DNA from 3 places in the Agrobacterium sp. genome. Region 3 is predicted to be linked to each of the others. Evidence: riboswitches for the same ligand, from Rfam matches in the RefSeq annotation. Region 3 holds a riboswitch; each other region holds the start of a gene.
The links. Region 3 has a riboswitch for thiamine pyrophosphate ahead of thiC (phosphomethylpyrimidine synthase ThiC). Riboswitches for the same ligand answer to the same signal wherever they lie in the genome.

Region 1: linked by a shared signal. The riboswitch ahead of thiB (thiamine ABC transporter substrate binding subunit) and the one ahead of thiC (phosphomethylpyrimidine synthase ThiC) in region 3 are both predicted to bind thiamine pyrophosphate.
Region 2: linked by a shared signal. The riboswitch ahead of AC5I5B_RS09655 (ABC transporter permease) and the one ahead of thiC (phosphomethylpyrimidine synthase ThiC) in region 3 are both predicted to bind thiamine pyrophosphate.

The regions. Positions count from the first base shown of each region.
Region 1 is NZ_JCABZP010000016.1:196,998-204,396, reverse strand. Features, by position in the region: gene AC5I5B_RS20260 (TetR/AcrR family transcriptional regulator) at 1-416, shown strand, start outside; gene AC5I5B_RS20255 (M48 family metalloprotease) at 429-1,889, opposite strand; gene AC5I5B_RS20250 (thiamine ABC transporter ATP-binding protein) at 2,197-2,913, opposite strand; gene thiP (thiamine/thiamine pyrophosphate ABC transporter permease ThiP) at 2,910-4,535, opposite strand; gene thiB (thiamine ABC transporter substrate binding subunit) at 4,555-5,568, opposite strand; TPP riboswitch at 5,606-5,716, opposite strand; gene AC5I5B_RS20235 (VOC family protein) at 5,762-6,154, opposite strand; gene AC5I5B_RS20230 (ABC-F family ATP-binding cassette domain-containing protein) at 6,251-7,399, opposite strand, start outside.
Region 2 is NZ_JCABZP010000011.1:136,480-143,878, forward strand. Features, by position in the region: gene AC5I5B_RS09640 (carbohydrate ABC transporter permease) at 1-718, shown strand, start outside; gene AC5I5B_RS09645 (alpha-glucosidase) at 730-2,724, shown strand; gene AC5I5B_RS09650 (pilus assembly protein TadG-related protein) at 2,747-4,036, opposite strand; TPP riboswitch at 4,232-4,334, shown strand; gene AC5I5B_RS09655 (ABC transporter permease) at 4,461-5,246, shown strand; gene AC5I5B_RS09660 (ABC transporter substrate-binding protein) at 5,243-6,193, shown strand; gene AC5I5B_RS09665 (hydroxyethylthiazole kinase) at 6,190-6,930, shown strand; gene thiE (thiamine phosphate synthase) at 6,917-7,399, shown strand, end outside.
Region 3 is NZ_JCABZP010000016.1:355,489-362,887, forward strand. Features, by position in the region: gene AC5I5B_RS20945 (DUF1839 family protein) at 1-524, opposite strand, end outside; gene AC5I5B_RS20950 (amino acid--[acyl-carrier-protein] ligase) at 531-1,439, opposite strand; gene AC5I5B_RS20955 (acyl-CoA dehydrogenase family protein) at 1,444-2,625, opposite strand; gene AC5I5B_RS20960 (acyl carrier protein) at 2,625-2,876, opposite strand; TPP riboswitch at 3,059-3,170, shown strand; gene thiC (phosphomethylpyrimidine synthase ThiC) at 3,266-5,089, shown strand; gene thiO (glycine oxidase ThiO) at 5,091-6,095, shown strand; gene thiS (sulfur carrier protein ThiS) at 6,064-6,261, shown strand; gene AC5I5B_RS20980 (thiazole synthase) at 6,265-7,038, shown strand; gene AC5I5B_RS20985 (P1 family peptidase) at 7,127-7,399, shown strand, end outside.

The DNA of each region.
Region 1 (7,399 bases), 160 kb from region 3:
AAGCGGTACGCCATCGTCACCTCGAGGACTGTCTCTCCATCATGAAGAGCATCGCGCAAAAGCGGCAATCGCTCGCTAGATTCGTTGAAGAGCTCGTGACCGGCATGATCGGGGTCCACAGCATCCATCCCGGCCTTCACAAGGTCCTTCTGGATGATGCGCCGAGCCACCAAGGAACGAACGATCCCAACAGCGCTTTCGAACAGGAATATCTCGGTCTCTATGCGGCAGCGATCGCGGCACATATGACAGCCGGTTCAAAGGTCGAAAGCGGAACCGCAGCGCGGATCGTATCGGATGCCATTGACGGCATCATTCACAATGCCGCCCGCCGCGGAGAGCTGCAGTCGCCCAAAGTCAGGCGGGAAATGATCGCACTGGTTCACGCCTACCTGTCGCAGGCAACCGGCGAATAGGAGGCCGCAAGCTTATTCCGAAATGATCTTCACCCGTTGCCCGGGCTGGATTGTGGCGGTGGCGCTCATGGCGTTGATCATGCGGAACATGTCCAGCTTCCGGTCGGTTCCCATCATCCGCGCCGCCATCGTCGCCACGGTTTCACCGGGCTTCACCGTCACCACCCGCACCCTGAGCGGCTTCAGCGAGGCTATTTCCTGCGGCGTCATCTTGCGGAAGCTGGTGCGCAATGTGTTGGCGATGGAATCGAGCTGGGTATTGCCCTTCGGCACGGCCGTCAGGAAACGAAATATCTGCTGGCCGACGCGAATGACGGTCACGTCGAAATCCCATTTATCCGCGCTTGCCCGCGCCGTCGCAGCCTCCAGACCGTTGATCTGGGTTTCCTTGACGGTTTCCGGCAACAGGCCGGCAACCCAGCCGCTGGTCAGATAATTGGCAAGGCTTGTCTGTTTCGGATCGGCGACGCCGTCGAAGCGGATGGCCATATCGCCCGGCCCCGTCGCCAGAACGGCCTCAACCTTGTTGTCGATGACGAAACCTTCCGGCACATCGAAACGAATGCCGAGCGTTCCGTGCAGGAATGTCTGGCCCCGGACATACCCTTCCTGCGGGCTGTCGCCATAAAGCAGGCCGTCTATGCCGTCCAGAAACCACTCGCGACCACGATCCCCGACCTGGCCGTCCTGGCCGAAGGCGCGGGCATGACGGCGCGCAAGCTCGATACGCTGCGGCGTGTTGGGGTGGCTGGAAAGGAAGTCGAGGCTCTGGTCGTTTTCAGGATCGGCCGAGGAAAACCGCGCATAGGCCGCCATGGAATCCAGAAAACGCGGCGAGGCAAAGGGGTCATAACCGGCCTCGCCCAGCATCCGCACGCCGATCACATCCGCCTGCAATTCCTGCTGACGCGAAAAGGCCGCGAGCCGCAGCTTGCCGCGCGCAAGCGCCTGCTTGCCGGCGAGATCACTCGACAGCACTTCGGCAACCACGCGGCTGGCAATCACCTCCGCCTCTTCCCGGCGCTGGCGTTCAATGCCATGGTTGGCGGTGACATGGCCCATTTCATGCGAAAGCACGGCAGCCACTTCCGAAGCATCGTTGGCAAGCGCCAGAAGCCCACGCGTCACGTAAAGATATCCGCCCGGCAGCGCAAAGGCATTGATGGCCGGCGAGTTCAGGATGGTGATGCGGTAGGACTGTTGCGGATTTTCCGAAACCGCCGTCAGCGCGCCGGCGATGCGGGCGACGAGCCTTTCCGTCTTGGCGTCACGATATTCGCCGCCATAACTCGCCACGATGCGCGGATGCTCGCGCGCACCCATCTGGGCGCGGGGATCATTCTTCTGCACTTCTTCCACGGTCTGCGGATTATCCGAGGGACGCAAGGTGGACTGGTAGGCCGGGCTGAAGAGAGACTGGCACGACGACAGGAACACCGCAGACGCTGTCAGCACGGAACAGGCGGCAGCCATCCTGCCCGAACGGCGAAGGCCTGAACGGGAGAAGAGCCTCCACTGTGCAGTCATGCTATTTCTCATTCTCTATGCCTGCCCCTAACGTTCCTGATCATCCGTTAATTGCAGACCAGAATAACAGATTCGCCCCAACGGGCGATGAATGCCAAAACGGTAAAAACGATCCATCAAGTCCGGAATATTCCTGAAGAACGCAATAATTCCCATCTTTTCTCGGGCAACAACTTGAAACTGGCAAGTGCAAATTAGCGCCATTGAAGTCATCTAAAGCGATTGCCAGCGGCACGCGTCGAAAATAAGGCGATCACCCGTTCAGAAAACTGTCGACCGCCTTCACATTTTGTGTGGCGAAGAAATCTGCGGTCGAACCGGTATAGACAACACGGCCGCGTTCAAGAAACACCACCCGCTGCGCCAGCTTCTTTATGTCTTCGGGATGGTGGGTGACAATAATCACCGTGTTTTTTGTTTCGGCGTGCAAGTCGAGAAGCAGGGAGGTCATGCCCGCCCGCAATCCCGGATCGAGTGCTGCAAAAGGTTCGTCGAGCAACATGACAGGTTTTTTCCTGACCAGCGCGCGCGCCAGCGCCGCCCTCTGTCTTTCTCCACCGGAAAGCGTGCCCGGCAAGCGTTTGTCGAAACCCGCAAGACCGACACGGACGAGGGCCATCTCAATCTCTTGCCGGTCTTCCACCCGCAATTTCAGCCTGGGGCTGACACCGAGAGCGACATTGGTGAAGATATCGAGATGGGCGAAAAGATTATTATCCTGAAAGATTGATGAGACCGGTCTTTCCGAAGGATCAAGCGCGGTCATGTCCTGCCCGCCGATCATCACGCGCCCGGAATCCGGTTCCTCGAAACCGGCGACGAGATTGAGAAGCGTGGATTTTCCCGAGCCGGATGCCCCGACAACGGCGGTTATCTGCCCCTTAGGGAACGAACAATCAAGTTCGAAATCCTGTGTTCCAAGCCGTAGCCTGACCTTGTCCAGTTCAACGGCAAAATCATCGCCTGTCATATGCTCGCCCTTGCTGATTGGGATTGCCGTGAAACGCCGCCTGCGGCAAGCAGCAGGCAGACAATGCCGAGAAGGAAGGCATAACCGGCGGCATCATTGGTGCGATAGCTGCCCATATTGCTATAGACCAGCCACGGCAGGGTGACGAAATTTTCCGAGCCGAACAGGGCAACCGCGCCTAAATCGCCGAGCGACAGGGCCATGGCGAAGGAAAACGCCATGGCCAGCGACCGCCACAGAACCGGCAGATCGGCAAACCGCAGCCGCGTGAGGCCCTGAAGCCCGAGACTGGCGGAAAGCCGGCCGGTGCGTAAAAAATGACTGGTGAAGGCCGGCTCCAGCACCCGCATGGCAAGCGGCAAAGCCATCAACATATTGATAAGCGCCACGAGAACGGGAGCATAGAAGCTGACATCACCGAAAACCCGCAATAACAGGAACCACCCGCTTCCCAACACGACAGGCGGCACCAAGAGCGCCAACGAAGACCCCGCCCCAAGCATGGCGGAGAGCAAGCGCAGAGGCTGCCCCACCTGCCGTCTGGAGCCTACAGCCTGGCGCGCGCCGATGATCGCCATGCAGTAGAGCACGACAAGGGCTGCGGAAAGCGCGGCGATTGCAAGGCTGGTCGCCGCCGCGCGCAGAAAAATCGGTGCAGACAGAAGACGCGGCAGATCGGCACTCAAACCCGAGACAGCTATGGCGACAAGCGGCAGGCCGATCAGCAGAATAGCGAAGACAATGGCCGCCCCATCCCACAAACGTGCGCCGATGCTCTTGCCATCGAAACGGCGAAGGGAACGACCAAGCGAAGGGATTTCCGCTTCGGGCGACGGCAAAAAGGCGAGAAGGCCGAGCAGAATTGCGGTGAGGGCAATCTGCAAAACCGAAAGCGCAATCGCCCGCTGCGGATCGAAATCGAACCGCAGCGCCTGATAGATCGCCACCTCCAGTGTCGTGGCTGCCGGCCCGCCGCCTAAAAGAAGCACGAGCGTGAAGCTGGTGGCGCACAACATGAAGATAAGCCCGGCAATGCCGGGAACGAGACGCGCGACCGCCGGCCATTCGATAAAACGGAAAACCGAGACCGGCCCCATGCCGAGGCTTGCCGCCATGCGCCAATATTCGCCTGGAATACGTTCAAGCCCGGCCAGCATCAGCCGGACCGAAAGCGGCAGATTGAAAAACACATGGGCGATAAGGATGCCGGAAAGGCCGTAAATGCTGAAAGGTTCATCCGCACCGGCAAAAACGAGGGCCGTATTCAAAACACCCTGCCTGCCCCAGATGGTGATGATGCCGAAGGCGCCAACGATGACAGGCAGACCCATCGGCACCGCCATCAGCCTGATGATCCAGATCCTTCCCGGAAACTCGCGTCGCCGGGAAAGCGCCAGCGCCACCGGCAGGCCAAGAACAATGGAAAGAAGGGTGGAAAGCGTTGCCTGATAAAGCGTGAAACGCAGGATGCGCAGCGTATAGGCATCCATGATACCGGCAGCAGACGCGCCCGCATCAAAAGACAGGAGGGCCGCAACGGCGAGCGCCATGAACAGGAAAACGGCGGCAAAAGCCGCCGTTCCGAAAATGATCGATCGCCGATAATCGCGACGCAGCATCATGTGCGGGCGTGCCTCCTCCTCAATTCATGCTCATGGCCGTGAGCCATTCATCGATCCACGCCTTGCGGTTCTTCGCCACCTCTTCCGGGTCCATCAAGAAGGTCTTCTGCGGCACGACGAGCTTGGAAAACGCCTCGGGCAGGGGATTGGACGTTGCCGCAACCGGCATCATCCAGTTGTTTTCCGGAATGGCATCCTGAAAACCTGATGTCAGCGTAAAAGCGAGGAACTGCTTTGCCAGATCTTTGTGCGGCGCGTTTTTGAGAAGGCCGGACACTTCGATCTGGATATAATGCCCTTCGGAAAAAGCCGCGGCCTGATAACGATCCGTTTTTTCGGCGACCATATGATAGGCGGGCGAGGTGGTGTAGGAGAGCACCATCGGCACCTCCCCCTTGGTGAAAAGGCCGTAGGATTCCGACCAGCCCGGCGTGACGGTGAGAATGCGCTTCCTGAGCTTTGCCCATGCTTCCGGGGCCTTGTCACCGTAGACCGATTTTACCCACAACAGCAGGCCGAGCCCCGGCGTGGAGGTGCGCGGGTCCTGAATGGCGATCTTCTGCGAGGGGTCGCCTTCCACCAGCTCTTTCAGGCTCGCCGGTGGGTTCTTCACCGTCTGCGTGTCATAGATGACGGCAAAATGCCCGTAGTCGTAAGGCACGAAAACATCGTCCCTGTAACCGCCCGGCACCTTGGCCGCCGACGCATCGACGCCGCTAACATCAAAAAGACCGGTCTGTTTCGCCTCGGCAACAAGATTGGTGTCGAGACCAACGACCACATCCGCCCTGGACCCTGCGCCTTCAAGCTTCAGACGGTTAAGAAGCGCCACACCATCCGCAACACCGACGAAATTGACCGTGCAACCGCAGACCTTCTCGAAGGCTTCTTTTACCTTGGGACCGGGACCCCATTCGGAAACGAAACTCTCATAGGTATAGACTGTCAGTTCCTGTTTGTCCTGCGCGGCGGCAAGACCGGGCAGGAACAGCGAAGCGGCAACAAGGGAATTCAGGAAAAGACGACGGCGCACGGGTATCTCCTCAAAACAAAAAGGGAAATAGCCGCCTGCCTTGAAGCCGTCTAATCCCTCCGCCGGTATGAACCGGATCAGGTTCTTCGGGTTGGCAAGCCTCTCAGCCTTTTGCACGCAAGCGCAAAAGACACCCCGTTAGATCAAGATGATGGTGTAGTCCGGTCGTCCCTGCTTGGCAAGATGGCCGCCGTCAGCCCTGCTCCGTCATATGCACCAGCTCCCAGACGTGCCCGTCGGGATCCTGAAAACTGCCGGCATACATGAAGCCGTGATCCTGCACGGGTTTCCAATCACTGCCACCGGAGGCAAGCGCCGTTGCGATCATCCGGTCGATTTCGTCGCGGCTTCCCGCCGTGAGACAGGTCAGAACCTCGGTGGTGCGCGTCGCATCGGCGATGTCGCCGTTGATGAAATCGCGGAAACGCCCTTCCTGAAGAAGCATCACGAAGATGTTTTCTTCCACGATCATGCAGAGCGTGCGGTCGTCAGAATATTCCGGATTGAAGCTGAAACCGAGAGCCGTGAAGAAGCTTCTTGATTTCTCGATATTCTTGACCGGCAGATTGACGAAAATCATGCGCATTTTCACAACTCCTCCAAACGAACCAGCATAGAACGGCAATTCCGCTTTTCTGTCAAAGACCGAAGGAGGGTCGATCAAACGAGGGGCCTGCGGCCTTCAGCCTTCCAGTTCCTCGCGCAGCATCTCCAGCTCCAGCCATTCTTCTTCCATGGTCTCGAGCTTTTCACGCAGCTTCGTCATTTCCTTCGCCAGCGTGTTGAAAGTGGCCGGATCCTTGGTGAAGAGATTAGGATCAGCCATGCGCTCCTCGCGCTTGGCGATTTCGCCTTGCGCCTTTTCCATCTCCTTCGGAAGATTTTCGAGCGCGAATTTCTGCTTGAAGGAAAGCTTGCCCTTGGCCTTTGAAGGATCCTGCGACGCGGAGGCCGAAGGTGCGGCCTTCGCTTTTTCCTGCTTCTCAGCCTTGCGTTTTTCTTCCGCAGCACCCTTGCGCTGCGCCATCATGTCCGAATAGCCACCGGCATATTCGATCCATCGCCCATCCGGCTGGTCCGGATTGACCGGGGCGATGGTGGAGGTGACGGTGCGGTCAAGGAAATCGCGGTCGTGGCTGACGAGAATGACCGTGCCGGAAAATCCAGCGACGATTTCCTGCAAAAGATCGAGCGTTTCGATATCGAGATCGTTGGTCGGCTCGTCGAGGATCAGAAGATTGGTCGGCCGCGCCAGGATGCGTGCCAGAATAAGGCGCGCGCGCTCGCCGCCGGAAAGGTTGCGGATCGGCGTACGGGCCTGTTCCGGCTGGAACAGGAAATCCTTCATATAGCCCGTCACATGCTTCAATTCGCCGTTGACCAGCAGGTTTTCGCCGCGACCATCGGTCAGATAATGCGCGAGCGTATCGTTGGGATTGAGATCCTCACGCTTCTGGTCGAGCGTCGCGATCTCCAGATTGGTGCCGAGCTTCACCATACCGCTATCGGGCTCAAGCTGGCCGGTGAGCATCTTCAGAAGCGTGGTTTTACCGGCGCCATTGGGGCCGACGAAACCGATACAATCCCCGCGATGGACACGCAGCGAAAACGGCGCGACGATCACGCGCTCGCCGTAAGCCTTGGTGATGGCCTCGGCCTCGATGACCAGTTTGCCGGATTCGCGCCCTTCGGTGACGGTCGCCTGCACCGTGCCCTGCGGCCCCTTGTGGCCACGATATTCCGCGCGCATGGCCTGAAGCTCACCGACGCGGCGCATGTTACGCTTGCGCCTCGCGGTCACGCCATAACGCATCCAGTGTTCTTCGCGTTC
Region 2 (7,399 bases), on a different contig from region 3:
GGAACTGACGGTCAAGCCGATCACGTGGTTTCCGCATGCCCCGACGCTTGCTAACTACATGCAGGCCTTTTCCGACCAGCCGCTGCACCTCTTCCTGTTCAACAGCTTCATGGTAGCCCTGCTCTCCACGGCGCTCACCATTCTGATTTCGGTGCTGGCGGCTTATGCGCTGGCGCGGCTCAACCTCAAATACCGGGCGCTGATCCTCTCACTCATCATCGCCGTTTCCACCTTCCCGCTGGTGACGCTCTTGGTGCCGCTGTTCGAAATCATGCGCGCGCTGAACCTGCTCAACAGCTGGACGGCACTGATTCTGCCTTACACGGTCCTTTCTCTTCCGGTCTGCACGCTGATGCTCGTCTCTTTCTTCGAAAGCATTCCGCGCGATCTCGAAAACGCCGCCATGATCGACGGCTGCACCCGCATCGGCGCACTCTTCAAGGTCGTCGTGCCGCTCTGCGCGCCGGGCGTTTTCACCGCCGGCATCCTCGCCTTCGTCAATGCCTGGGATGAGTTCCTGCTGGCGCTGTCCTTCAATTCCAATCCGGCGCTCCGCACGCTTCCCGTCGGCATCCAGCTGTATCAGGGTGAATTCGCCTTCCCCTGGCCGGTCATTTCGGCGGCGCTGGTGGTCGGCATCGTGCCGGTCGCGATCCTGATCGTCATTTTCCAGGAACGGGTTGTCTCGGGCCTCACCGCCGGTGGTCTCAAGGGCTAAAAGGTTAAGTCATGCATTTCGAAACGACCAAAGACGGCTTCACACTCGCGATCGGCAACCGCACCATCCTTTCCCATTCGTCTGATAATCCGGCCTTCTTCGCCGGTTTCGGCAAGGAGCGGATGGATATGTATCGCGGCAATTTCGATATCGAAGACTATGTCATCGAGCGAACCGCCCTGCGCCATGCGGAGGTCAACGGCGACAGCGTCACGCTCTCATCCTCACCGGGACAGGCACCGCGCCTTCGCCTGACGCTCGACGGCAACGCTATCAGGCTGACGGCTCTAGATGAAACCGTCAACCGCCTCTGGCTGCGCATCGTTGCGAAAACGGACGAGCATGTCTGGGGCGGCGGCGAGCAGATGTCCTATTTCGACATGCGCGGCCGTCGTTTCCCGCTCTGGACCTCCGAGCCGGGGGTCGGCCGCGACAAGACAACCGAAATCACCTTCAAGTCTGACGTCAGCGGCAAGGCGGGCGGTGATTATTACAACACCAACTATCCGCAGCCGACCTGGCTCTCGTCGCGCAAATATGCGCTGCATGTGGAAACGAGCGCCTATTCGGTCTTCGATTTCCGCAATGACGATTTCCACGAAATCGAAATCTGGGCCATCCCTGAAAGGATCGAGTTTTTCGCCGGCGACAGTTTCACCGATATCGTTTCCGCGCTTTCGCTGCGGTTCGGACGCCAGCCGGAATTGCCGGAATGGGTCTATAACGGCGCGATCATCGGGTTAAAGGACGGCGCCAACTCCTTTGCCCGGCTGGAGAAAATCCGCGCGGCCGGAACGAAGGTGTCCGGCCTCTGGTGCGAGGACTGGGTGGGTCTTCGCCAGACATCCTTTGGCGCCCGCCTGTTCTGGGACTGGCAGGCGAATGATACGCGCTATCCGCATCTGCGCCAGAAGATCGCCGAGCTTACCGATCAGGGCATCCGCTTCCTGGGTTACGTGAACCCCTATCTCTGCGTCGACGGCCCGCTTTTCCCGGTCGCCGAAAAGGCTGGTTATTTCGCCACCGACGCCGAGGGAAAAACGGCGCTGGTGGATTTCGGCGAGTTCGATTGCGGTGTGGTCGATTTCACCAATCCGGCCGCCGCCGACTGGTTCGCCGAGGAGATCATCGGCAGGAATATGCTGGATTTCGGCCTTTCCGGCTGGATGGCCGATTTCGGCGAATATCTGCCGATCGATATCACGCTTTCCAATGGCGTCGACGCCAAGCTGATGCACAATGCCTGGCCCACTCTCTGGGCCGAGGTCAATGCGAAGGCCGTCGAGAGCCGGGGAAAGACCGGCGAAGCGCTGTTCTTCATGCGGGCCGGCTTCACGGGCGTGCAGGCCCATTGCCCGCTGATCTGGGGCGGCGACCAGTCTGTCGACTTCTCCCGTCACGACGGCCTGATCACCGTCATCTGCGGCGCGCTTTCCTCCGGCCTTATGGGCAATGCCTATCACCACTCGGACATCGGCGGTTACACCAGCCTGTTCGGCAATGTCAGGACTGCTGAACTCATCATGCGCTGGACGGAGATGGCGGCTTTCACGCCGGTCATGCGCACCCATGAGGGCAACCGCCCGCGCGACAATCTGCAGATCGATCAGGATGAGGCGGTTCTTGCCCATTTCGCCCGTATGACATCCATCTATGTCGCGCTCGCCCCCTATCTGAAGTCGCTCTCCGCCGAGGCTGCAGAGTCGGGCCTGCCGGTGCAACGCCCCCTCTTCCTGCATTATGAGGATGACCGGCAGACCTACGAAATTCAGGACTGCTACCTCTACGGGGCGGACATGCTTGTCGCACCGGTCTGGAAAGCCGGAGAAACGCAACGTTCGCTCTATCTTCCGGGCGACGGCGAATGGGTGCATCTGTGGAGCGGCGCGCATTATCGCGGCGGACGAGACATTACCGTCGAAGCGCCGCTCGGCGAGCCGGCGATATTCTACCGTGCCGATAGCAGCCAGCGGCAGCTGTTTGAAAAACTTCGCACCATCGGCTGAACGATAGCGGGTTCGTTCTCCATCACCCCGTCAGGCGGGGTGATGTGATGGCCTTTTTAAAGAGGGCGGTCATCGCGTCGCTGATGCCCTGCGACGGGCTGACTTCGAAGAACAGTCCTGGAGAAGCACATTGCTGCATGCGTGCGCCGATTTCCGGCTGAAAGGGCGCGATCCAGCTATTGTACCAGTCATTGGTCGGCAGCGGCAGATAGGTGGTGTAGAGCACGGCGATCCGGAAGCCCTTTTCCTTCAGCTTCGTGCAATATTTGATATCGATCGGCTCCTGACAGCGGCCGCTGGTCGTCTTTTTGGTGCAGCTGGATGGCTTGTAGCTATCGCCGACACCGTCTGAAACGAAGAAGATAATCTTCTCGGGGCTGGCCGAACTCGCCCCGGTGCCAGAATTGCCGATCTTGTCGCCGATCTGAGTGAGTGCCCGGTCGAAATCCGTCTGCTGGTCGTTGTTAAATCCCTGCTTTGGGATCGACATCAGGTCGACTTCACCGGCTTTCTTCTTCGCGGTCGCCAGGTCCGACGTCAAGGGAACGACCTCGAGCAGCTTCGTATCTTCGGCTTTCTCTCCGAAAGTGTAGACCGCCATGCGATATTGATTGCTGCTTTTGCGGTTGGACTTCGCCGTGTCCATAAGGCTCGCCGTGGCCTTTGCGACCACATTGATGCGCGTCGTCACTCCGAGGCTTTTGGCCTTGTAATAATAGCTGTTCTTGTCCACCACCCCGTTTGTCACGATGTGACAGGCGAAAGCGCATTTGTCGCTCGTATTCGCAACCATGGTGGCGACATCGGCCGGCGTGGCGCCAACGCCCATCGAGGGAGTGTTATCCAGAAGCACATAGAAGTCGCTGAATGTTTCCGTCTCGTATTTGGCGGTCGCCTTGCCCGAAACAGTGATGAGATCCTCTCCGAGGACCCGTGAAAGCTTCGTGCCGATGGATGCCTTGAAGCTGACCGACGATTCGATGGCGTTACCGCGCTTGATCACCGACACGTCGAGAGACAGGAGCTTGTAGTCGGGATTGGCCCTCTCATTGCTTTCGAAGAATGCGGAAGCCTCATCGCCGCCAAGCGTAATGACGCCGTCACTCGACATTTCCTTTGCCTTGTGAACGCTCGCCGACGTATCGGCAACCACCGCGAGCGCCGCAGCATCCGCCGCCATCTGCAGGTCTGATTTGACGGCCATGCCGTGCGTCACATCAAGGGCCACGCCGGCGGCGCCAATCAGCGGCACCATCAACAAGGCGCTGAGAATGCCGAAATTTCCCGATTTATCCTGCCAGAAGTTCTTCAAATTCGCCCCCAATCATCTTTCCCGGGGCCAAATTAGTCGTACAATATTGAAAGGCAGTTTCAAGAGATAACTAATTTTCGATAAATCTAATTTCCTCAATAACTAATACGCAGATGGATACGGGTACCCGCGATCGCGCCTGACGGCGGATCGGCGGCGGGACGTTGACATTTATGAAACTTGACTTACAAAACAAACTCTTCCGAGGGGAGCACCAGACGGTGCTGAGATGGCGTTGAGCCGGACCCTTGAACCTGATCCGGGTCATGCCGGCGTAGGAACGGAACTGTCGCGCCCGAGGGGCGCTGCCCTTTCTCTTCTCCGCTTTGCCCTGATCTCCGTGATTGTCACATCTGGAGACGAATGATGATGCTGAAACGTTCCGCCCTTCGCACATGGTGCGTTTGCGTCTGAGGTCCGGCCCATGCGTGCCACCCATGCGCTGAACGGTGTCGGTCTTCTGCTGGTTTTCTGGCAGGCGGGGACGTGGCTATTTTCGCCACCCCGCTATATCCTGCCATCGCCCGCCGATGTTGCCGGCGCTTTCCTGCGCCAGCCCGGCTTCCTGCTCGGACAGGCTCTGGTAACCTTCAGCGAAATGGCGCTCGGGCTTGCGGCGGGAATCACCGCCGGCATTCTCGTCGCCTTCACCATTGCCGCCATCCCGCGCCTCGGCCGCCTCGTCTGGCCCATGGTTCTGGTGTTGCAGGCCTTTCCGGTGTTCGTGCTCGCCCCCATTCTCGTCCTCTGGTTCGGTTTCGGCATGGCCTCGAAAGTGGTCATGACGGCGATCATCATCTTCTTTCCGGTCGCGTCCTCCTTCACTGACGGCCTCAACCGCACGGAGCGCGCCATCCTCGACGCCGCTTCGCTGACAAAGGCGAGCCACTGGCAGGTCCTCACCCGGTTGCGTGTGCCGCTGGCGCTCCCGTCGCTGATCTCGGGCCTGAGGGTGGCAGCGCCGCTCGCTCCGCTGGGCGCCGTCATCGGCGAATGGGTGGGCGCATCCGCAGGGCTCGGATTTGTGATGATCCAGTCCAATGCCCGGATGCAGACCGACACCATGTTCGCCGCCATGGCCATTCTCGCGGTCATGGCGGTGCTGCTGCGGCTTATCGTCGATCTCTCGACAGCCCATCTCGCCCCCTGGGCCAAAGAAACAGAACACACCACTCCTTTCAGATATTTGCGGAGACTTTCGGCACCATGAAACGAACTCTTCTTTCCCTCGTCGTCGCGGCTGCAAGCGTGCTTGCGCCCATGCAATCCCAGGCGGCCGACAAGCTCACCGTTTTGCTCGAATGGTTCGTGAATCCGGATCACGCGCCGATGGTGATTGCAAAAGAACGCGACCTGTTTGCCGATGCCGGGCTGGAGGTGGAACTGGTTCCGCCCGCAGACCCCTCCGCCGTGCCGCGTCTCGTCTCGGCAAAACAGGCCGATATTGGCGTGCATTACCAGCCGAACCTCTATCTCGACCACGACGCCGGCCTGCCACTCGTGCGTTTCGGCACGCTGGTCGAAACGCCCCTCAATACCGTCACCGTTCTCGCCGATGGGCCGATCAAGAGCCTGAAGGATCTGAAGGGCAAAAAGGTCGGCTTTTCCGTATCCGGCTTCGAAGATGCCATGCTGAAGCGCATGCTGGAAAAGGACGGGCTGACGAAGGATGATGTCGAACTCATCAACGTCAATTTTTCGCTCTCGCCGTCGCTGATCGCTGGCAAGGTGGATGCCACGCTTGGCGGTTTCCGCAATTTCGAGCTGACGCAGATGAAGCTCGAGGGACATGAGGGCCGCTCCTTCTTTCCCGAGGAACATGGCGTTCCGGCCTATGACGAGCTGATCTTCGTCACCCATCGCGATCTCGTAAAGGACAGCCGCCTGCCGCGTTTCCTCTCCGCCGTGGAACAGGCCGCGATCTTCATCACCAACCACCCGCAGGAATCCTGGCAGCTTTTCATCAAGGCCTATCCGAACCTTGATGACGCGCTGAACAAGCAGGCCTTCTTCGACACGCTGCCGCGTTTCGCCAAGCGCCCGGCCGCACTCGACCGCACCCGCTATGCACGTTTCGGCGCTTTCATGCAGGAGATGCAGCTGATCAAGCAGGCGCCGGCGGCGGGCGACATCGCCGTGGAGCTGCAACAGCCATGACGACGACTTATCCGACAGCGGCAAAGGCCGCCGAAATTCTGGAGCGCGTGCGGCAGACGCGCCCGCGCGTGCATTGCCTGATGAACACCGTGGTGCAGAAATTCACCGCAGACGGCATCACCGTCGTCGGTGGAATTCCTTCCATGACCACCTCGCTCGAGGAAATCGAGAGCTTCGTGGCCAAGGCGGATGCACTGACCGTTAATCTCGGCACACTGGATGCCGAACGGCGCAAGGTCATCCGGCTTGCGATAGAGATCGCCAATGCCTCCGGCAAGCCGTGGATCGTCGACCCCGTGCATTGCGATTATTCACCGTCGCGACTGGAGTTCGCGCGCGAACTCATCGCACTTTCCCCGACCATCGTGCGCGGTAATCACGCCGAAATGAGCCTGATCGGCGATGTGCCTGATGTAGTGAGGATCGAGACAGGGCCTGTGGATCACCTCAGCGACACGACCCGCAGCGTCAGGATCGTCAACGGCCATCCGTGGATGGCGAAGGTGACTGGCACGGGTTGCCTCTCGGGCGGCGTCATCGCCGCCTTCATGGCAGTGGAAAAAGACGCACTGACGGCGGCGGCCTCTGCCCTTGCCGTGACAGGCGTTTCCGCCGAACTCGCCGCCAGACGCGCCGGAGGCCCCGGCACATTCGAACCGGCATTTCTGGATGCGCTTTCCGAAATTTCCGGTGAGGACATCATCAATCACGCGAGGATCGAGCATGAACAAGGTTGATTACCGCCTCAACGCGCTGGTCGACGCAAGCCTTAGCGATGTCGCACCGCTGCCGGAGCTTGCTCTCGCCGCCGCACTCAACGGCGCGACCATTCTGCAATATCGCGACAAGCACGGCTCTACGCGGGAAATGATCGAAAACGCCCGCGCCATTCATGAGGCCATCGCCGGCACCGGCGTGCCGCTTGTCATCAACGACCGTGTGGATGTGGCGCTCGCTTCTGGCGCGGACGGGGTGCATCTCGGCGCCGACGACATGGATGCAAAGACCGCAAGGCGCATTCTCGGTGAAAAGGCGATCATCGGCCTTACCGTCAAGAACCGTGCCGATGCCGAACGGGCAGCTTCCATGCCCGTCGACTATGCCTGCATTGGCGGCGTGTTCGAAACCGTTTCCAAGGTCAATCCGGACAAGCCCGTTGGCATCGACGGTTTTGCGACGCTACGCGCCCTTTTGAGGGAATGGCGA
Region 3 (7,399 bases):
GGCAGGAAGGGCGGATCGGTTTCCGCCAGATGATGCTGGAACAGGCCGTCAAAATCTTCGCCTGCAAGATGGAAGAAGCCGGCATTGTGGAAATAGTCGAGTTCACGTTTCGCGAGGTCGAGCCGGTTGATGGCGATGGTGGTCTTGCCGTGTTCTTTCTGGTAGCCCACCCCATGGGTATCGGGCATATAGAAGCTGTCCATCTCGATCAGGCAGATGCGGCCGCGTTCCAGCTGCGCCTCGATATGGTTTTCCACCCTGTCGAAGATCGCAAGTTCGGTGGCGCGAACGCCATAAAGTGCTTCGAGATCTTCCAGCGGCACCTTGAAGAAGGTGAACTGGTCGCCTTCGAAATCCTGTGTCAGGGTGAAACCGAACATGGCTTCCGGGGATAAGCCTTTCGAGGCCAGCACCTCGATCCACAAATCGATGTAGCAATTCGTTTCCGGCCACATTCTCTCGGAGGAATGGAGCGGATGCTGCACATAATTTTGGGGGTCGAGACCGGGAAAAATCTGCCGCATGAATGATCAGCCCCAGAGCGTTTCCACGACCTTCGCAGGCCATTTCTTCACGTCGAGGCCATGATGCGCAAACAGCGCGAGCGCGATGCGCTCAAGGCCGAAACCAACGCAGGCGGTATGGGCGACATCGCCATTGTCGAGGTTAAGACCCCATTTCTGGCCGAAGGCATCCTGGTGATAGTTGAAGCTCATGCAGGCCGTCGGGCTGGTCGTCGATGTGACCGGGATCAGCAGTTCGAATTTCAGGTTCTGGTCGCGCTGGTTGTTGGCGAGCATCTTGCCGGCACGGCCGAAGAACGGATCGTTGGCGACATCGATGGTGACGTCGAGCCCGACTGCTTTCATCATCTCGACGCCGCGATCCATCCAGGTCTGGCGGAATTCGGTGACGTCGGACTCGGTACCCATGCAAACATATTCGCGCATGCGGAAAAGCTGCTGGCGGGCCGGATCCTTGGAGGGTTCATGGCGGAAGCAATAGGACTGGATGTCATAGAGACCGCCGCCGGCAGGTAGCGCGCCGCGCTTGGCAATCGTCGGATAAAGCGGGTAGCAGGCCGCCGGCGTCAGCACGATGTCTGTCGCTTTCTGGTCCTTGGTCCAGTCACCGCCCTCATCCATGGTTTTCAGCAGGCTGACATGGTCGAGTTCGCAGCCGCAGAAGGAGTGGACGCTGCCGGCGAGCTGCGGGAAGCTCTTCATGTAACCGCTCTTTTCGAAGTAGGCGCGGTTGATGCCGGGCGGAAAACGGATCGCTTCGGCGCCATCAGCGCCGCCCGTGCGGTCGATCAGCCGCTCGAATGCGGCAATCACGTCCTCGAACTGGCCGCTGCGTCCATAAAGACCGTCCACACCCGTTTCAATCAGCAGGCCTTCTTCGAACAGTCGATCGAGAAACGATGTTTGCATGTCCATGGTCTTATCCCAAGAGGCTGGTGTCCTGCTTGTGAACCAGCAGGAGATTGGCGGAATTGCCGAGAATGCGGTCGTTGGAAATCATCAGACGGGCAGAATGCGCGTCGCGAAGGTGCCGGCCGAGGCTGTAGGGCGTGCCGTTCTTGTAGCCCATGATGCCGCAGACCAGCATGGCGTGGTCAATGATTTCAAGAATGGTTTCCGAAGAGCAGATCTTCACATTGTTCATCGCGACGGCAAAGGCCATCGACATCAGTTTTTCCGGGTCGCTCTTGGTATCCTCGTAAGCCTTGATGCCGGCGATGATGTTGGATTTCACCACCTGCAGCTTGGTGGAAACCTCCGCAAGGCGGATCGCGCCGGGAGGAGCCGTGCCGGGCGACTTGCGCGCTGCGGCTCTGACGAAAGACTGCGCGCGCAGCACGGCATCCGACGCGATGCCATACCAGACGGCGCTCCACAGGAGATGCGAGCTTGCAAGCATGGATTGCGCTGCGATTTCCGCGAAAGGCTTCGGGAAAATCTGTGCCGCCGGCGCTTCGCCGCGAAACAGGAAACCATCCGAACAGGTACCGCGCATGCCGAGCGTATCCCAGACATGGGTTTTTTCGAGCGTGTACTGGTTTTTCAGAAAGACCGTCATCACCTGATCGGCGGGCGCGGCATCCTTATGGGTGCGCGAGGTGATGAGGATCGCATCGGCATTGCTGCCATAGGAAATGACGGTGGCGTCCTTTTCCAGCCGGCAGAAATCGCCTTCGACCTCGATTGCGCAGATGGAGTTGCGCAGATTGCCGCCGATGCCGCCTTCGGTGGTGGCCGAGCCGAGCAGCAGCTGTTCCGCCGCGACGCGGCTCATGAAGCCCGCATGCCATGCGCTCGCCTCGCCATGTTCCACAAGGCTGGACAGCTTGATGTGGTGCATGGCGAAAATCATCGCGGTTGCGGAACAGGCCTGGCCGAGCCGGGCGCAGATATCGGCGATTTCGTGCAGGGAAGTACCTTCGCCACCGAGCGAAGCGGGGACCTGAATGCCGAGCAGGCGTTCCTGCCTGAGTGTATCAACGGCTTCCTGCGGAAAGCGGCCGGTAACATCGACCTCATCTGCGTGTTTGGCGGCAATTGCTGCGACACGGCCCGCGCGCGCGGACAGCGTTTCATCCTGCGGCGCTACGGTGACGTTCATCAGGCTGCCTCTTTACCATCCAGAATGAGCTTAACGGTGTCTTCAATGGCCTTGATGCTGGCAAAGGACTTGCGGTTCAGCAGATTGTCCGGGAATTCGATATCGAATGCTTCTTCGATGCCGAGCATCAATTGCACCGATGCGAAGGAAGAAAGCCCCGCCGCGTAAAGATCGGCTTCATCTGCAATCGTATCGACGGGGGTTGGAAGCTGGCCGAATTTGGCCAGTATTTCACGTATAGTCGCATTCATTCCGACGTATCTCCCATAAATTTCACATCAGGATGGTTTGTGCTTATCGTTACGTTGCAAACGATAATATTCGCCTAAACCGTTAGGTTAATTACAACTAACGGCAGCATGCGCCATTCCCGCACCTTTGCCAAGCATGGATCGTCGGCCTTGACAAATGCCTGATGGTGTTTTTTGCTGGGGTCATTCACCAGGGGTGTCCCGTCAAGGGGCTGAGATTCTGCTTTCATGCGCAGTGACCCGTTGAACCTGATCCAGTTCATACTGGCGTAGGGACGGTGCAAAGACCTGATGTCGGACGGGCGCATGACGCCGTGTTTCGGCACTTCGGTATTTTCCATCATTCCGGCTCGAACTGGGTCTCCACTGTTAAGCTTTGGAGCCTCAAGATGAATATCGCTGCCAAGAATATCCCGCTTTCCGTCACCACCGGGCCGCATGCCGCCTCCACGAAAATCCACAAATCAGGCATTTTACATCCGCATATCCGCGTACCGATGCGCGAGATCGCCGTCCATCCGACGGCGGGCGAACCGCCGGTGACGGTCTATGATTCCTCCGGTCCCTATACCGACCCTACCCATCCCGTTCTGATTGAAAAGGGTCTGCCGCGTCTGCGTCACGAGTGGGTCGTAGCGCGGGGCGATGTCGAGGCTTATGATGGCCGGCACGTCAAGCCGGAGGATAACGGCTTTGCCACCGGCGAACGGCTGACGCCCGAATTTTCCGTGCGCCACCAGCCGCTCAGAGCCACGGCAGGTAAAGCCGTGACCCAGCTTGCCTATGCGCGGGCAGGTATTGTCACGCCGGAAATGGAATTCATCGCCATTCGCGAAAATCTCGGGCGCGAGGCAGCGAAGGAGAAGCTCGCGCGTGACGGCGAGAGTTTCGGCGCGCATATCCCTGATTACGTCACGGCGGAATTCGTCCGTCAGGAAGTGGCGTCGGGCCGCGCCATCATTCCCGCCAACATCAACCATCCGGAACTTGAACCGATGATCATCGGCCGCAATTTTCTGGTGAAGATCAACGCCAATATCGGCAATTCCGCCGTCACCTCCTCCATGGCGGAAGAGGTGGAGAAGATGGTCTGGGCGATCCGCTGGGGCGCCGATACCGTCATGGACCTTTCGACAGGGCGCAACATCCACAATATCCGCGAATGGATCATCCGCAATTCGCCGGTACCGATCGGCACGGTGCCGCTTTATCAGGCGCTGGAGAAGGTCAACGGCATTGCCGAGGATCTCAACTGGGAGGTGTATCGCGATACGCTGATCGAACAGGCGGAACAGGGCGTGGATTACTTCACCATCCATGCCGGCGTCCGGCTGCACTACATCCCGCTCACCGTCAATCGCGTCACCGGCATCGTCTCGCGCGGCGGATCGATCATGGCGAAGTGGTGTCTGCATCACCACAAGGAAAGTTTCCTCTACGAGCATTTCGACGAGATTTGCGACATCTGCCGCGCTTACGACGTTTCCTTCTCGCTGGGCGATGGTCTTAGACCCGGCTCGATTGCCGACGCTAATGACGCGGCGCAGTTCGCGGAACTGGAAACGCTTGGCGAGCTGACGCAGATCGCCTGGGCTAAGGATTGCCAGGTGATGATCGAAGGCCCCGGCCATGTGCCGATGCACAAGATCAAGGAGAATATGGACAAGCAGCTGAAGACCTGCGGCGAGGCGCCCTTCTATACGCTTGGACCTCTCACCACCGATATTGCGCCCGGTTACGACCATATCACTTCGGGCATCGGTGCTGCGATGATCGGCTGGTTCGGCACGGCCATGCTCTGCTACGTCACGCCCAAGGAACATCTCGGCCTGCCTGATCGTAACGATGTGAAGGTGGGCGTCATCACTTATAAGATCGCCGCGCACGCGGCCGATCTCGCCAAGGGCCATCCGGCCGCACAGGTGCGGGACGATGCGCTGTCGCGCGCAAGGTTCGAGTTCCGCTGGGAAGACCAGTTCAACCTGTCGCTCGATCCGGATACGGCGCGTTCCTTCCATGATGAGACCCTGCCGAAGGAGGCGCACAAGGTTGCGCATTTCTGCTCCATGTGCGGGCCGAAATTCTGCTCGATGCGGATTTCCCACGATATCCGCGCCGAAGCGCAGAAGGAGGGGCTGGAGGCCATGGCCGCGCGCTTCAAGGAAGGCGGTGAGCTTTATATGCCGCTCGCGACGTCTGCGGATGCCGAATAGCATGCGCGTTCTGGTCAAGGGAACGGGGGTCGCCGGTTTGACGGCGGCCTTCGAACTGGCGCGGAACGGCGTTACCGTCGAGGTTTGCGAGCGCAATGCCGAACCCTTTCGCGGCGCATCCTGGTATGCGGGCGGCATGCTGGCGCCCTGGTGTGAGCGTGAAAATGCGGAAGAGCCGGTTCTGACGCTCGGCCAGGCGGCGCTCGACTGGTGGGATGAGGCAACCCCCGGCCTTGTGGCCCGACATGGCACGCTGGTTGTCGCGCCCGCCCGCGACAAAGCGGAGCTTTCGCGTTTCGCATCGCGGACCGGCGGCTATCGCTGGGTGGACGAGGGAGAGATCGCCGCTCTGGAGCCTGATCTTGTCTGGCGGTTTCGCTCCGGGCTTTATTTCCCGGGCGAGGGGCATCTCGATCCGCGCCTTGCACTGAAATCGCTGCATGAGCGGCTTTGCACCATGGGTGTGCGGTTCCACATGGGCATCCCGGTGGATGACCGACCGTTCGACCGGGTGGTGGATTGCACCGGCGCCGCTGCGGTGGGAGAGATTTCCGACCTTCGCGGCGTGCGGGGAGAGATGCTCTATCTCTCCACGTCGGAAGTTTCTTTGTCCCGTCCCGTCCGGCTGCTGCATCCGCGTATTCCGCTTTACATCGTGCCGCGCGAGCCCGGCCGTTTCATGGTGGGGGCGACGATGATCGAGACCGAGGATACCGGCGACATTTCTGTCCGTTCGATGATGGAATTCCTGAATGCCGCCTATGCGGTGCATCCGGCTTTCGCGGAAGCGGAAATCATCGAGACCGGCACGGGCGTGCGCCCCGCCTATCCCGACAATCTGCCGAAAGTCACGCAAGACGGCCGGCTCATTTTCATCAACGGCGCACACCGGCATGGCTTTCTGCTCTCGCCGGCTATCGCGCGTCAGGCGGTTGAAATCGTCTGCCAAACTCTTTCTCAAAAGGAACAGGATCATGAAACTTCTGGTAAATGGCAACGAGCTTGATCTCGCCGCCGAGACGCTGGCCGGTCTGCTCGCCAGCCTCGAATACGAAGGCGAGTGGCTGGCAACGGCGGTCAATGGCGATCTGGTGCATTCGGAAGAACGCGCCGACTATCAACTGAAGGCTTTCGACCGTGTCGAAATTCTCTCGCCGATGCAGGGAGGCTGAGACATGCTGACGCTTTATGGCCGTGAAGTCTCGTCCCGTCTTCTCCTCGGCACGGCGCGGTATCCGTCCCCCGCCGTGCTTGCCGATGCCGTGCGGGCGAGCAACACGGATATTCTGACGATTTCGTTGCGCCGGGAAACAGCCGGCAATAAGAAGGGCGGTCAGTTTTTCGAGCTTATCCGCGAGCTCGATCGCTACATCCTGCCGAATACGGCCGGGTGCCATACGGTCAAGGAAGCGGTGCTGACGGCAAAGATGGCCCGCGAGGTGTTCCGCACCAACTGGATCAAGCTGGAGGTCATCGGTCATCACGATACGTTGCAGCCCGATGTCTTTGCGCTTGTCGAAGCGGCGAAAATTCTCTGTAACGATGGTTTCGAGGTCTTTCCTTATACGACCGACGATCTGGTCGTCGCCGAAAAGCTGCTGGAGGCAGGCTGCAGGGTACTGATGCCCTGGTGCGCGCCAATCGGCAGCGCCATGGGGCCGCTCAATCTGACGGCGCTGAAATCCATGCGGGCGCGTTTTCCGGATGTGCCGATGATTGTTGACGCCGGTATCGGCCGCCCGTCCCATGCGGTCACGGTGATGGAGCTTGGTTACGATGCTGTTCTGCTCAACACGGCGGTTGCGGGCGCGGGGGATCCGGTCGGCATGGCGGAGGCTTTCGCCCACGCCATAGAGGCCGGCCATCAGGCATATCTCTCCAGGCCGCTGGAGCCGAGGGACATGGCCGTTCCCTCGACGCCGGTCATCGGCACGGCTGTTTTTTCCTGATCGCGGCTTGTCGTAGACATCAGGCACGTCACGTTTTGCGTTGACAGTGCCTGATGGTGGCGGGATACCGGGAAAAAAGGGAAACGGCATGGCGGCACTCACCAATCTTCTGACGGATATTGACGGCGTTTCGGTCGGCAATGTCACCGATCTTTCCCTCGGCTCCGGTGTTACGGCGATTGTTTTCGAAAAGCCCGCCATTGCTTCCGGCTCTGTTTTGGGCGGTGCGCCGGGCGGGCGTGATACCGGCCTGCTCGACCCGGTGATGACGGTGGAAACGGTGGATGCCTTCGTGCTGTCAGGTGGTTCCGCCTTCGGGCTGGATGCGGCGGGCGGCGTTCAGGCCGGGTTGCGCGAGATC